DNA from 3 places in the Nocardia sp. CA-136227 genome. Region 1 is predicted to be linked to each of the others. Evidence: riboswitches for the same ligand, from Rfam matches in the RefSeq annotation. Region 1 holds a riboswitch; each other region holds the start of a gene.

Region 1 (4,612 bases):
TGACGGCCTCGAGCTCCGGCTTGGCGGCCGGGGCGAAGTCGGCGGCGTCGTCGAGCAGGCAGGCGATGGTCTCGTTGGCGTCGCCCTTGGTGTGGCCGATGAGGCCGACCGGGCCGCGCTTGATCCAGCCGGTGACGTAGGTAGCGGGCATGTAGCGAGCCGCGCCGTCGGCGTTCTCGTCGACGATCACGCGACCGGCCTCGTTGGGCACGGTGCCGGCCTGGTCGTCGAAGGGCAGGGCCGGGATGTTCTGCGACAGGTAGCCCACCGCGCGGTACACGGCCTGGATGTCCCAGTCCTTGAATTCGCCGGTGCCCTTGCAGTTTCCGGTGCCGTCGAGCTGGGTGCGCTCGGTGCGCAGGCCCACGACCTTGCCGTCCTCGCCCAGGATCTCCGAGGGGTTCTCGAAGAAGTGCAGGAACAGCTTGTGCGGGCGGTCGCCGACGTCGCGGATGGCCCACTGCTCGAGGGTGTTGCAGATCATGTCGACCTGCTTGGAGTGCCGGCGCGCGGCCTCGGAGCCCTCGTCGTAGTCGATGTCCTCGGGGTCGACGATGACCTCGATGGTCGGCGAGTGGTCGAGCTCGCGCAGCTCGAGCGGGGTGAACTTGGCCTGCGCGGGACCGCGGCGGCCGAACACGTGCACCTCGAGCGCCTTGTTGGCCTGGAGGCCCTCGTAGACGTTCGGCGGGATCTCGGTCGGCAGCAGCTCGTCGCCGGTCTTGGCGAGCACGCGCGCCACGTCGAGGGCGACGTTGCCGACGCCGAGGACGGCGACCTTCTCCGCCTCCAGCGGCCAGGTGCGGGCGACGTCGGGGTGGCCGTCGTACCAGGACACGAAGTCCGCGGCGCCGTAGGAGCCGTCCAGGTCGATGCCCGGGACGCCCAGCGCGCGGTCGGCGTTGGCGCCGGTGGAGAAGATGACCGCGTCGTAGAACTGCTGCAGGTCCTCGAGGGTGATGTCGACGCCGTAGTCGATATTGCCCAGCAGGCGGACCTGCGGCTTGTCGAGCACCTTGTGCAGCGCGGTGATGATGCCCTTGATGCGCGGGTGGTCCGGCGCCACGCCGTAGCGGATCAGGCCGAAGGGCGCGGGCATGCGCTCGTAGAGATCGATGCTCACGTCCGCGTCGGACTTCATCAACGCGTCGGCGGCGTAGATGCCGGCCGGTCCTGCGCCCACGATCGCAATGCGTAGCGGGCGGGTCGCTGCACTCTGTTCGGTCATTCTTCCGCGCACCCTTTGGGTCGAAACTAACTTGCCGTCAAAACTCAGCCGTCGCTCTTAGCTTAGGCTAAGTTGACGCTCTGGCCTCGGCGGCCTCCGTTGGCCCCCGACGCTGCAGCGTTGCTGCGTAGTCTTGCTATTCCCGCGCTGGGGCGGGAAATTCTGCTGATTCTATCGATGGCACGCGGCGGCCCGCACAAGGGGACCAGGCATGATCTACCCATGAGCGACGCCGAGGAGACCCCGATCCGGATCGACCAGAACGAGACCCGCAGCATGTGGCCGTTCCTGGTGGCGGCGGGAATCATCGCGGTGGTGATCCTGGGAATCGTGATCGCGTCGGTCGTGTCGCCGGTTGAGAAGAATGTCACAGATTCCGATCGGCTCTCGCTGGCGGCGACCAAGTTCGTGATGGCCCGCAACGACTCCGGGAAGTACGACCCGGTGCTGTCCTGCAAGGGATTCGACGAGAACGCCTCGCCGCTGAAGGCGGCCACCGCGACCGGCGGCTCGATCGCCTTCGACAAGCTGACCGACGCGTCCGTCACGGGCGACCAGGCCACCGCGCAGGTCACGTTCACCGTCGCCGGGGCGCCGACGACGTCGACGTGGCACTTCGCCAAGGAGAATTCCCGCTGGTTGGTCTGTAATTCGTGACAACGGCCGAATACCTCACTGGGGTTTGACAGTGGGGACGGTTCTTCGGCAATCTCAATCCCAGGTCATGAGTACCAGCGCCAAGCCCCGGCTGGCTGGTCGGCAACCCTCCTCCGCGGTGGGGTGCTCCGGGTGACGACCTGGCCTCGCATCGGACAGCGGTGCGGCAAGTGCGGATTCTCAGGAGGTACAAGTGAGCTACGCAGGTGACATCACGCCCAAGCAGGCGTGGGAGTTGTTGCGCGACAACCCCGATGCGGTCCTGGTGGACGTGCGTACCGAGGCCGAGTGGCGGTTCGTCGGCGTGCCCGACACCGGCGGCATCGGCCGTCCGACCGCGCTGATCGAGTGGGTCGACGTCACCGGTACCCCCAATGCCCGGTTCACCGACCTGCTGAAGCAGTCGCTGGCCCACCGGACCCCGGACTCGGACGCGCCCGTCATCTTCATCTGTCGCTCCGGCCAGCGTTCGATCGGCGCGGCCACCGCCGCCACCACACTCGGCATCACCCCCTCGTTCAATGTGGTCGACGGCTTCGAGGGTGCGCTCGACGGCCAAGGCCACCGCGGCAGCACCGGCTGGCGCGCCGACGGACTTCCGTGGAGGCAGTCATGATCACCGGCGGCTCTTTCGAGAAACCGCTCCCCGAGGGCGTCGGCCCCGCCACCCAGGCGGTCCGCGGCGGCACCCGGCGTTCCGGCTTCGACGAGACCTCCGAGGCGCTGTTCCTCAATTCGGGTTTCGTCTACGAGAGCGCCGAGGCGGCCGAGGCCTCCTTCACCGGCGATATCGAGCACTTCGTGTACTCGCGCTACGGCAACCCGACGGTCGCGATGTTCGAGGAGCGGCTGCGCCTGATCGACGGCGCGGAAGCCTGTTTCGCGACCGCGTCGGGCATGTCGGCGGTGTTCACCGCGCTGGGCGCGCTGCTGTCCGCCGGTGACCGGCTGGTCGCGGCGCGCAGCCTGTTCGGCTCCTGCTTCGTGGTGGCCAACGAGATCCTGCCGCGCTGGGGCGTGGAGACGGTGTTCGTCGACGGCGAGGACCTGAACCAGTGGGAGCAGGCGCTGTCCGTCCCCACCCAGGCCGTCTTCTTCGAGACCCCCTCGAACCCGATGCAGACCCTCACCGATGTGCGCGCGGTCTCGGATCTGGCGCACGCGGCGGGCGCGAAGGTGGTGCTGGACAACGTCTTCGCCACCCCGCTGCTGCAGCGCGGCTTCGATCTCGGCGCGGACATCACCGTCTACTCGGGCACCAAGCACATCGACGGCCAGGGCCGGGTGCTCGGCGGCGCGATCCTGGGTCCGCGGGAGTACATCGACGGCCCGGTGAAGAACCTGATGCGCCACACCGGTCCGGCGCTGAGCCCGTTCAATGCCTGGACCCTGCTCAAGGGTCTGGAGACGATGCCGCTGCGCCTGCGCCAGTCGGTGGACTCGGCGTTGAAGATCGCCCAGTTCCTGGAGTCGCATCCGGCGGTGGCGTGGGTGAAGTACCCGTTCCTGTCCTCGCATCCGCAGTTCGAGCTGGCCAAGCGCCAGATGTCGGGCGGCGGCACGGTGATCACCTTCGAGCTGAAGGCCGGCGACAACGAGGCCAAGAAGCGCGCGTTCGAGGTGCTGAACCGGCTGCGGATCATCGACATCTCCAACAACCTCGGTGACGCGAAGACGCTGATCACCCACCCGGCCACCACCACCCACCGGGCGATGGGGCCGGAAGGCCGTGCGGCCGTGGGCATTACCGATGGCGTGCTGCGCGTCTCCATCGGTCTGGAGGACGTGGAGGATCTGCTCAACGATCTGGATCACGCGTTGAGCTGAGCCGACGAGTAGTCGACAGGGCCGGAACCCATGGGGTTCCGGCCCTTCGTCGTTCATGAACCCGAATGATCTTGACAGCATGCTGTCAAAAATGACAGCATGCTGTCATGATGAAAACAGTGCACATGGCCGTCTACGACACCTTCTCGGACTGGGAGGTCGGCCACGCGACCGCACACATCAATCGCGCACTCTGGCACCGTGACCCGGGAACATGGCAGGTCAAGACGGTCGCCGTCAGCGCCGAACCGATCACCTCGATGGGTGGCATGCGCGTCCTGCCGGACGTCGTCCTCGACGATCTGAAGCCGGGCGACAGTGCCATGCTGATCCTGCCGGGCCTGGAGACCGAGCTTCATCCCGAGGCCCCCGCCGCTTTCGCCCGCAAGGCCCGCGAGTTCGTGACGGCCGGGATCCCGGTGGCGGCGATCTGCGGTGGCACCTTCGCGCTGGCGCAGGAGGGGCTGCTCGACGATCGGCCGCACACCAGCAATGCCGCCGAATACCTGGCCTACAGCGGCTACGCGGGCGGTGAGCACTTCGTCCAGACGCCCGCCGTCACCGGTGGCGACGTGATCACGGCGTCCGGCACCAGCCCGGTCGAGTTCGCGCGCGAGATCCTCGCTCGCCTGGACATTTTCGAGCCGCACGTGCTGGAGGCCTGGTACAAGCTGTACGGAAACAACGATCCCGCGGGCTTCTACACGCTCTACGAGTACGAGCAGCAGCGGGCGGCCGCGCGGTGACGCGCACCGGGCAGGAACTGTTCGCGACGGCGGCGGTCACGTCGTTCAAGCTGAACGGCCAATTCCTCGGCATCGCCGAGGAATTGGCGAGGCCGTCCGGGATCACGGTGGCGTGGTGGCAGGTACTGGGCGCGATCCTGCACCGGCCGTTGCC
Region 2 (4,612 bases), 820 kb from region 1:
GGAGGAGCTCGCCCCGATCGTGTCCAACCGCCTGACCACGATGCTGGGCCCCGAGGAGGGCTACCCCGACTACTGATCCCCCCGCACATCCACCGCAATCGCTCTACCCTGGTTGCCATGCGCAGGTCCCTGCCACCGGTCGCGTCGAAGGTTTCCGACACCTTGATCGCGCGCGGCCATCACGGGGTGATCATCACCCAGCCCACACCCACCCCCACCGCGCGCGATGCGGCCGACGCGGTCGGCGTCACCATCGGGGCCATCACCAAATCCCTGGTGTTCCTGCTCGACGACGACCCCGTACTGCTGCTCGTCTCCGGCGCGCACCAGGTGCATCTGGCGCGCACCGGGCAACGTCTGGAGGGCACGCTCAGCCGGGCGCCCGCGGCCATGGTCCAGGAGGTGACCGGGCAGCCCATCGGCGGCGTCGCGCCGCTCGGGCACCCCACCAACCTGCCCACCTTCGTCGACAACGCGCTGGCCCAGTACCGGGAGCTGTGGGCGGCGGGCGGGCATCCGAACACCCTGTTCCGCACGACCTTCGGCGAGCTGTGCCGAATCACCGCGGGCCTGGCCATCGACGTGGACTGACCGCCGTCGACGGGGTTTTCCGCCGGCGTGGAATACCTGGGCCCGCGACCACGTAGGTTCTTGACGTGACCGATTCTCCGACGCCCGGCGCCGAGCTACACGTGCCCGACGACCTGAGCGGCATCACCGCGCAGCAGTTCCGTGCCGCCATGCGGCACTATCCGGCCGGCGTCACCATCGTCACGCTGAACTCCGCGCAGGGTCCGGTCGGATTCACCGCGACCTCGTTCGCCTCACTGTCGGCGCAGCCGCCGCTCATCTCGTTCAATATCGCCGAGACCTCCTCCAGCATCGAGGCCATGCTCGGGGCCGAATCGGTGGTGGTGCACTTCCTGGGCGAGCATCAGAAGCATCTGGCGCAGCGGTTCAGCCGGTCCGCCGAGGAGCGCTTCACCGACAAGTCCTTGTGGGCCACGCTCGGCTCCGGCGAACCGGTCCTGCACGGCACCCCGATCTGGGTGCGCGCGACCGTGCACCAGCTGATCCCCGTCGGCGATCACACGCTGGTGATCGGACTGGTCACGCAGGTGCACGACAACACCGAGAGCTCGCCCGCGGCCGGCCCGCTGGTGTACTACAACGGCGCCTATCACCGCGCCGAGATCGCCGACTGACCTCAGGCCGCCGAGGCCGCGGTGCCGATACCCAGCGCCGCCAGGATGGCCGCGCTCGCCTGTTCCAGCCGGGCCCGGATCCGCGGCCGCTTCAACAGCGTGACCGCGCGGGCGGCGGCCACCGCGAGCAGGATCATCTCGATCGCCGCGATGCTGGATTCGATGGCGCCGAGGGTGAGCGTGTTCAGGAAGGTCACCTCGGTCAGGAACTGCGGCAGCACCGCGAGGTAGAACAACCCCACCTTCGGGTTGAAAACACAGGACAGCAATCCGGCAGCGAACGCCGAGCGCATCGACGCCGGCGTGCCCTGCGCGACCGTCACCTCCGGCTCGGCCTCCGCGTTCCGTGCGCGCCGATGCTCGACCAGCGCCCGAATCCCCAGGTACAGCAGGTAGATTCCGCCGATCACCTTCAGCGTGCGATACGCGGTCGCCGACTGTTCCAGCAGCGCCGCCACTCCGGCCGCCACCACCGTCGCCCAGACGATCCCGCCGAACGCCGAGCCCACCGCCGCCGCGATCCCGGGTCGCGGTCCGGCCATCGAGAATCGCAGCACCAGAAAGGTATCGGGACCCGGTGTGAGCGCCAGCAGCACGCACAACCCCGCGAAACTCAACAGCAGCGGAAGACTCATGCCCTCCATGGCAACCCATCGCGGCGACGCGACGCAAGGGTGATATCGCTGACCCTGCCCCCGACGAGCAGGGCCAACGGTGCGTCCCCGAGCACGGCGAAGGCCGCCGCCCCCGCCTGGTGGACGGAGCGCGACGGCCTCTGGTGACGGTGTTCTAGTTCCGCGCGCCGAACTCCGCACCGAGTTCACGGAACAGATCGGTGTTCATCGTGAACGCCAGTCGCGCCTCGTCGAGCACGCGATCGACTTCGGGACCTTCGAGGGGAAGCTGGTCCAGGGCCTCGCGGTACTCGCGCTTGAACGCGGCCGGATTGGTGATCTCGTCGAAGACGTAGAAGCGCACGCCGTCGCCCTTCTTGGGCAGGTCCCACAGCTTCTCGGCGGTGCCGCGGATGACCTGGCCGCCGGAGAGATCACCCAGGTAGCGGGTGTAGTGGTGGACGACGTACCCGGCCGGCCACTCCTGCGCGCACTCTTCGATGCGGGCGGCGTAGGCGGCGGTGGCCGGCAGCGGCTGCAGCTCGTCGCGCCAGTTCGCGCCGCCCAGGTGGGCCAGGTCGGTCTCGAGCGCGGCCAGGCGCGCCAGTTCCGGCTTCACGAACGGGCCCGCGACGGAGTCGGATGCCAGTGTGGCGGAATGCTTTTCGAGGGCCTCGTAGACGAACCAGAGCTGGCCGGTGTAGCGGAGGAAGGCCTCGACGCCGAGCTGGCCGGTGAGCAGGTCACGCATGAACGTGGAGTGCTCGGCCTCGTTGTGCTGCTGCTCGGTCGCGGTGCGAATGAGCGTCGAGAACGGGGCGGCGGCGGTGTCCGTGTCCAACATGGTCGGGCTCCTCGTGGTCAACTCCGGGGGCACCACTTTGGCTACCCTAACTTCCTCATCGACACTACGCCCCAGCAACGATCGCGCGATTCGAACTTTGCGGCCCACCCACTCCAACTTTCGGATGATTTTTCCGATTCGCCGGTGCCGTTGGTCACAGGTTCTCAGCGGGCCTGGAGGTCGTGTGCGGTCCGCGGCGGCGAACGGTCCCCGGCCTCGAACGCTGCGTCTCCGCCGTGAAGATCTGACCCGGCAGGCCGGGCCGGGCAGGGTTGACAAGCCCGCGACGCGTCTGCCAATCTCGCACTCAGGTCATGAGTACCAGCGCTAAGCCCCGGCTAGCTGGTCGGCAACCCTCCACCGCGGCGGGGTGCTCCGGGTGACGACCGGGCCGTCGCCCGACCGGGCGCGGCAAGCGCGGACTCACGATCGATTCCTGTTTTCCGATCGCGTGTCCCCTGAATCCGATGGGATTTGTGATGACCGCTTTCGCCGACCAGACCTGTGCTCCCCTCGCCACCGTGTCCGGCTGTGACCTCCGGGTTCCGCTGGTCCAGGGCGGGACCACGGGCTACGCCAACTTCGACTACGCCGCCAGCGCGCCCGCGTTGCGGCAGGTCACCGACCGGGTCGCCGACCTGCTGCCGTTCTACGCCAGCGTGCACCGCGGCGCCGGATACGCCTCCCGCGTCTCCACCGACTGCTACGAATCGGCCCGCGGCTCCGTCGCCCGCTTCCTCGACGCCGCCGACGACCAGGTGGTGGTCTTCACCCGCAACACCACCGACTCGCTGAACCTGCTGGCCGCGTGCGTGCCCGGCGACACCGTGGTGCTGGATGTCGAACACCACGCCAACTTCCTGCCCTGGACCCGGCACGGCCGCCGCGTGGTGCCGGTCGCCGACACCATCGAGGAGACCATCCAGCGACTGGTCGCCGAACTGTGCTCGAAACCCGCTGCGCTGCTGGCGGTTACCGGCGCTTCCAATGTGACCGGCGAACTGCTGCCGCTGGAACGGCTGGCCTGGATCGCGCACCAGTGCGGCACCCGCATCCTGGTCGACGCCGCCCAGCTGGCCCCGCACCGACGGATCGACCTGCGCACCACCGGCATCGACTACCTGGCCTTCTCCGGGCACAAGGCGTACGCGCCGTTCGGCGCCGGCGTCCTGGTCGGCCGCCGGGACTGGCTCGACGCCGCCGAGCCGTACCTGGCGGGCGGCGGCGCGGTGCGCTCGGTCACCGCCGACAGCGTGGAGTGGGCGCCCGCGCCGCAGCGCCACGAGGCCGGTTCCCCGAACGTGCTCGGGGTGGCCGCCCTGGCCGCCGCCTGCGACGCGCTCGCAGACCTGGACGAGACCACCGTCGTCGAGCACGAGCAGTACCTCACCCACCGGCTGCGCTACGGGCTGAAAACCGTTCCGGGCGTGAACTTCCTGCGCGTGTGGCGCGACAGCACCGACGCCGTCGGCATCGTCGCGTTCACGGTCGACGGCTTCGAGCCCGGCCAGGTGGCCGCGTACCTCTCCGCCGAACACGGGATCGGTGTGCGCGACGGACGGTTCTGCGCGCACCCGCTGCTGTCGCGGCTCGGGGTGGACGCGGCGCTGCGCGCCAGCATCGGACTCGGCACCACCGCCGCCGACGTGGACCGCCTCATCGACGCCGTCGCCACCCTGGTCGAGCACGGTCCGAGCTGGGATTACGCCCGCACCGACGGCCACTGGAACCCAGTCCCGGAAACCCGGCCCTTCGGCGGTTCCGCGGACGGCGGAGCACCCTGCGGATTCTGAGTCGCGCGGAGCGGGTCAGGGCACCATGTAGCGAGCCGCGAGCTCCTCGACGAAAGGGTCGTCCTCGCTGACGGCTTCGAGCAGGTCCAGATCGTTCTGGACCGATACCTGCCGGGTGTCCTGCCGCTCCGGATCGGGCGGTCCGTCCTCGTCGAG
Region 3 (4,612 bases), 100 kb from region 1:
ATCCCGTTCGGGAAGCTGCGCGGTCATCGCACCTACGTCCCGCTCGGCGACGGCCGGGTGCGGGTGGCCGAGCACGTCGAGGTGCACGGGCCGATGGGCCCGCTGTTCAAGCTCGTCTGGGAGAAGGGCATGCGCGCAGACATGCCGCTGACCTTCGCCGCATTGGAACAGGAGGCACGACGGCGTGGCTGAACCACGGGGACCGCTCATGAGTCCGGGCTTCTGGCTGCATCACGCCGCCCTGGAGTGGCGTGCGACGCTGGAACGCAATCTGCGTCCGCTCGGGCTCACGCCGACCCAGTTCAATCTGCTGGCCTCGGCGGGCTGGCTGGGCCGGTCGGGTGAGCTGCCGACCCAGCAGCAGGTGGCGGACATGTCGGGCGCGGATCGGATGATGGCGTCCAAGGTGATTCGCGGTCTGGAGGAGCGGGGGCTGCTGGCGCGACGGGCCGACCCCGCCGACGCCCGCGCGCTGCGGGTCGAGATCACGGCCGAGGGCAGGGAATTGGCGAGCCGGGCGGTGCGGATCGCCGTCGACACCGACGAGCAGCTCTTCGGCGGCGACGGCGATGTGCTGCGCGAGCAGCTGAAACCCATTGCCGCGCACCGGCTGCCCGGCTGACCGGAGGGACGCCCGGTCGGGTGTCGATCAGGCTTTGACCAGGATGGCCCGGGTGTAGAGCAGGCTGAACCCCTGCCGTTGCACGTTCTGCTGCGATTTCGATCCGGGCTGGGTGGTCACCACCGCGATATCGCAGCCCGCCGCGCTCGCCTCGGCCAGGCGTACCGACAACAGTGAGGATTGGACGCCGTGCCGCCGGTGGGCGGGATCGGTGGCCGCGCCGGTGAGCTGGGCGACGCCGCGGGCCAGCCGCAGGCTCGCGCCTCCGGCCACCCGGCCGTCACGCCGGGCCAGGAACCGCCGCACCCCGGCCGCGCCGGTGAGGTCGCGCATGGCGTTGGCGATGATCTCGGCGGGGAATTCCTCGTGCGAGGCGACGCCCTGGGGGTCGGGGTGGGCGAAGCCGTCCGCGACGACGTCGAGCCAGGTGTCGAATTCGTCGGAGCCGCTGGGCGTCACCTCGACGCCGGACGCGACGTCCGCGGTCAGCGCGGCGCCGAGTTCGCGGCCGAGCACGTTCTCGAACGACACCAGCCGGTACCCGCGTCCGGTGAGCAGTTCCCCGACGCCGGGGTCGCCGAGTTGGGAGACCTCGGCCTGCACGGGCGTCTTGCGGGCCGCGAACAGCCGCTCGATCTCGTCGAGTTCGGCCTCGTCGGGTATCCCCGCGAAGCCGAGCCCGGCGATCTTGTTCAGCGGCGACCCGTCCTCGGCGAAGGACGCGACCCCGCCCGCGAGGGGGATCACGAAGCCGGTGTCCGGTCCGAGCCGGGCCGCGCCGGCCGCGCTGCCCTTGGCGATCAGTTCGGTTTCGACGCCCTCGATGCGGGCGGCGAGGTCGGTTCCACAGAACAGCGTTCCCTGATCGCTCGGCATGGTCCGAGCTTAGGTGGCGGCCCTGCCGCGGGGCCTCCGATTTTCCGCGGCCCGTAGGGTTCGGGATGTGGCTGGTGACCTGGTGGTCGGATTCGACCTGGATATGACGCTGATCGATTCGCGGCCGGGGATCGCCGCGGTGTGGGACGCGGTGGCCGCCAGGACCGGGGTGGCGATCGATTCGGAGCTGGTGGTGTCGCGGCTGGGTCCGCCGCTGGCGCACGAGGCGGCGCAGTGGTTCCCGGAGCACGAGGTGCCGGGTGTGGTGGCCATGTACCGGGAGATGTACCCGGAGTTGGCGGTGCACGCGTCGGATCATCTGCCCGGTGTGGTGGACGCGCTGGCCGCGGTGCACGAGGCCGGGGGCCGGGTGCTGGTGATCACCGCGAAGAACGGGCCGCACGCGCAGCTGCATCTGGATCATCTGGGGCTGGCGGTCGACGAACTGGTCGGCGGGGCCTGGGCGGAGGAGAAGGGGGAGGTGCTGCTCGAGCGCGGCGCCTCGATCTATGTGGGTGATCATCTCGGTGACGTGCGCGCGGCCAAGGTGGCGGACGCGACCTCGGTGGCGGTGACGACCGGACCGTACGCGGCCGAGGAGTTGTCGGCGGCCGGCGCGGACGTGGTGCTGCGGGACCTGACCGAGTTCCCGGCCTGGCTGACCGCGCATCTGACATAGGGGTGAGCGGCGGCATCGGCGGGGGGCGATGCGGCCGCGGGGGCAATTCGCGGGGGTGACAGGGGATTTCCCGGCGGCGGGGCCGGGCGGCGTTTGGCATCAGGGTGATTCGAACGGTGTCGACCGCCGGTTGTCACGGCTACCTTTCTGGACACGGTCACGAGTATCAGCGTTTTTCGAGCCCCGGCTCGCTGATCGGCAACCCTCGCGTGGGCGGTGGGGTGCCCCGGGTGACGACCAGGCGTTGCCCGACCGGGTGGCGCAAGCGCCAGGACCGCGCATTCCTCTGTCGCGGTCGTGTCCCCCTGCCCGGCCGTGTGCCGGTGCGCGAATGTAGAGGTAGCAATGAGCAGGATCTTGTCCCGGTCGCGTGGTTTCCGGGTGGCGGTGGGTGTCGGGGCGGCGGCGTTGGTCGCGAGTCTGGCGGCGGCCTGCGGTAGCGAATCGTCCGGAAGCAGTTCGGACACCGTGTATTTCGGGGTGTCGGGGCCGAAGACGGGCAATTCCGCCGAGTACGGGCGGCTCTGGCAGCAGGGGTTCGACCTGGCGCTCGACGAGATCAATGCCGCGGGCGGGATCAATGGCAAGAAGGTGGCGCTGAAGTGGGAGGATTCGCAGTCGGATCCGAAGCAGACGGTGCCGATCGCGACCAAGTTCGTGGGTGATCAGTCGATCATCGCGGAGCTGGGCGACTTCTCGTCGCCCGCGTCGATCGCGGCGTCGCCGGTGTACAACCGGGGCAAGCTGGTGCAGTACGGGTTCACCAACTCCGCGGTGGATTTCACCAAGGCGGGGGACTATTCGTGGAGTCCGTCCATCACGTTGGACGTGTACCAGGAGCGCAATGCCGAGTGGGTGCGCTCCAAGGCGAAGAAGGTCTCGGTCGTCTACCTCGAAACCGACTGGGGTAAGCAGGCTTTCAAGTACTTCGAGCAGTTCGCCAAGGAGAAGGGCATCGAGATCGCCTATTCCTCGGCGATCCTGCCGGATTCGCAGGACTTCCGGCCGGTCTTGATCAAGGGCCGGGACGCCAACCCGGAGGCCTTCGTGCACCTGGGGTACGGACCGGACGGTGCGCTGGTGGTCAAGCAGCTGCGGGATGTCGGATTCACCGGGCAGTTCTTCGGCGGGCAGAACACGCCGCAGTTCATCGAGCTGGCGGGCGCCGCGGCCGAGGGCGACATCGTGAACGGTGTGTTCACGCCGTCGGATCCGAGCCCGAAGGTGCAGAACTTCGTCACCAAGTTCCGGGCCAAGTTCAATACCGACCCGGGCGATTTCAATGTGTACGCCTATGACGCGCTGAACGCGGTGGTGAAGGCCGCCAAGGCGGGCGGCGCGACCCGGGAGGGCGTGCTGAAGGGGCTGCGCGAGGTCAAGGACTTCGACGGAATCGGCTTGGGCACCTTCGCCTTCGATCAGCAGACGCGCCGTCCCAGCGGGGTGAAGCCGATCGAGCTGATTCTGCAGAACGGCAAGTTCGTACCGGTCGGAAGCAAGAAGTAGATGTTCGACACGCTCATCGCGGGTCTGGTCCACGGCAATGCGTACGCGCTGATCGCCGTGGGCATCACCCTGATCTTCGGGGTCAGCAATGTCATCAATTTCGCGCACGGCGCGATCTTCGCGTTCGGTTCGGTGCTGGGCTGGTGGCTGATCGCCCAGCACGGGGTGCCGTGGTGGGCCGCGCTGGTCGTGGTGGTGGCGGTGACGGCGCTGGTCGGTGTGGCCATCGACGTGCTGGCGGTGCGGCCGCTGCGCCGGGCCCCGGCCATCGCGGCGCTGCTGGCGACGGTGGCGGTGGGGCTCATCATCGAGAACGTGGTGGCCCTGGTGTTCGGGCCGGACACCCGGCCGTTCCCGCAGGTGTTGTCCACCAACAACTTCCAGGTGGGCGGGGTACGGTTCGGCACCTCGGACGTGGCCATGTTCGCCATCACCCTGCTGGTGATGGGCGGGCTGTGGGCGTTCCTGCGGTTCAGCCGGCACGGGCTGGCGATCCGCGCGACCGCGCAGGATCCGGATGCCGCCGCGCAGATGGGCATCGGGGTCGGGCGGGTGCAGTCGCTGGCCTTCGCCATCGCCTCCGGGCTGGGCGGGCTGGCCGGCATCTTCGTCGGCCTCTACAACTCGAACATCTCGCCCACCAGCGGCGGCGTGGTCGGCATGACCGGCTTCGTGGCGGCCACCATCGGCGGGCTCGGGTCGATTCCGGGCGCGGTGCTCGGCGGCTTCGTGCTCGGCCTGGTGGAGGCGTTCGGCATCTACTGGTTCGGCGACGGCTACCGGGATCTGATCACGTTCGGACTGCTGGTGATCTTCCTGGTGCTGCGGCCCGGCGGGCTGCTGGCCCGGCCGCCCGCCATCGAATCCGAGCCCATGACCGGGACGTTCCTCGGCGCGGGCCGGGAGTTGCGGGTGCGCTGGTGGCACGC

The links. Region 1 has a riboswitch for S-adenosylmethionine ahead of ACQP06_RS33835 (rhodanese-like domain-containing protein). Riboswitches for the same ligand answer to the same signal wherever they lie in the genome.
Region 2: another riboswitch for S-adenosylmethionine. It lies ahead of ACQP06_RS02105 (aminotransferase class V-fold PLP-dependent enzyme); the one in region 1 lies ahead of ACQP06_RS33835 (rhodanese-like domain-containing protein).
Region 3: another riboswitch for S-adenosylmethionine. It lies ahead of ACQP06_RS33365 (ABC transporter substrate-binding protein); the one in region 1 lies ahead of ACQP06_RS33835 (rhodanese-like domain-containing protein).

What each region holds. Positions count from the first base shown of each region.
Region 1 covers NZ_CP192081.1:7,302,837-7,307,448, reverse strand. The annotation lists gene ACQP06_RS33845 (FAD-dependent oxidoreductase) at 1-1,228, opposite strand, end outside; gene ACQP06_RS33840 (Rv0361 family membrane protein) at 1,451-1,885, shown strand; SAM riboswitch class IV at 1,949-2,064, shown strand; gene ACQP06_RS33835 (rhodanese-like domain-containing protein) at 2,079-2,501, shown strand; gene ACQP06_RS33830 (O-succinylhomoserine sulfhydrylase) at 2,498-3,712, shown strand; gene ACQP06_RS33825 (type 1 glutamine amidotransferase family protein) at 3,820-4,458, shown strand; gene ACQP06_RS33820 (MarR family winged helix-turn-helix transcriptional regulator) at 4,455-4,612, shown strand, end outside.
Region 2 covers NZ_CP192081.1:456,592-461,203, reverse strand. The annotation lists gene ACQP06_RS02130 (2-oxo-4-hydroxy-4-carboxy-5-ureidoimidazoline decarboxylase) at 1-76, shown strand, start outside; gene ACQP06_RS02125 (YbaK/EbsC family protein) at 118-591, shown strand; gene ACQP06_RS02120 (flavin reductase family protein) at 741-1,205, shown strand; gene ACQP06_RS02115 (LysE family translocator) at 1,208-1,840, opposite strand; gene ACQP06_RS02110 (heme oxygenase (biliverdin-producing)) at 1,995-2,663, opposite strand; SAM riboswitch class IV at 2,974-3,087, shown strand; gene ACQP06_RS02105 (aminotransferase class V-fold PLP-dependent enzyme) at 3,143-4,456, shown strand; gene ACQP06_RS02100 (hypothetical protein) at 4,472-4,612, opposite strand, start outside.
Region 3 covers NZ_CP192081.1:7,202,604-7,207,215, reverse strand. The annotation lists gene ACQP06_RS33385 (SRPBCC family protein) at 1-192, shown strand, start outside; gene ACQP06_RS33380 (MarR family winged helix-turn-helix transcriptional regulator) at 185-622, shown strand; gene ACQP06_RS33375 (GNAT family N-acetyltransferase) at 650-1,477, opposite strand; gene ACQP06_RS33370 (HAD family hydrolase) at 1,566-2,177, shown strand; SAM riboswitch class IV at 2,333-2,451, shown strand; gene ACQP06_RS33365 (ABC transporter substrate-binding protein) at 2,523-3,683, shown strand; gene ACQP06_RS33360 (ABC transporter permease) at 3,684-4,612, shown strand, end outside.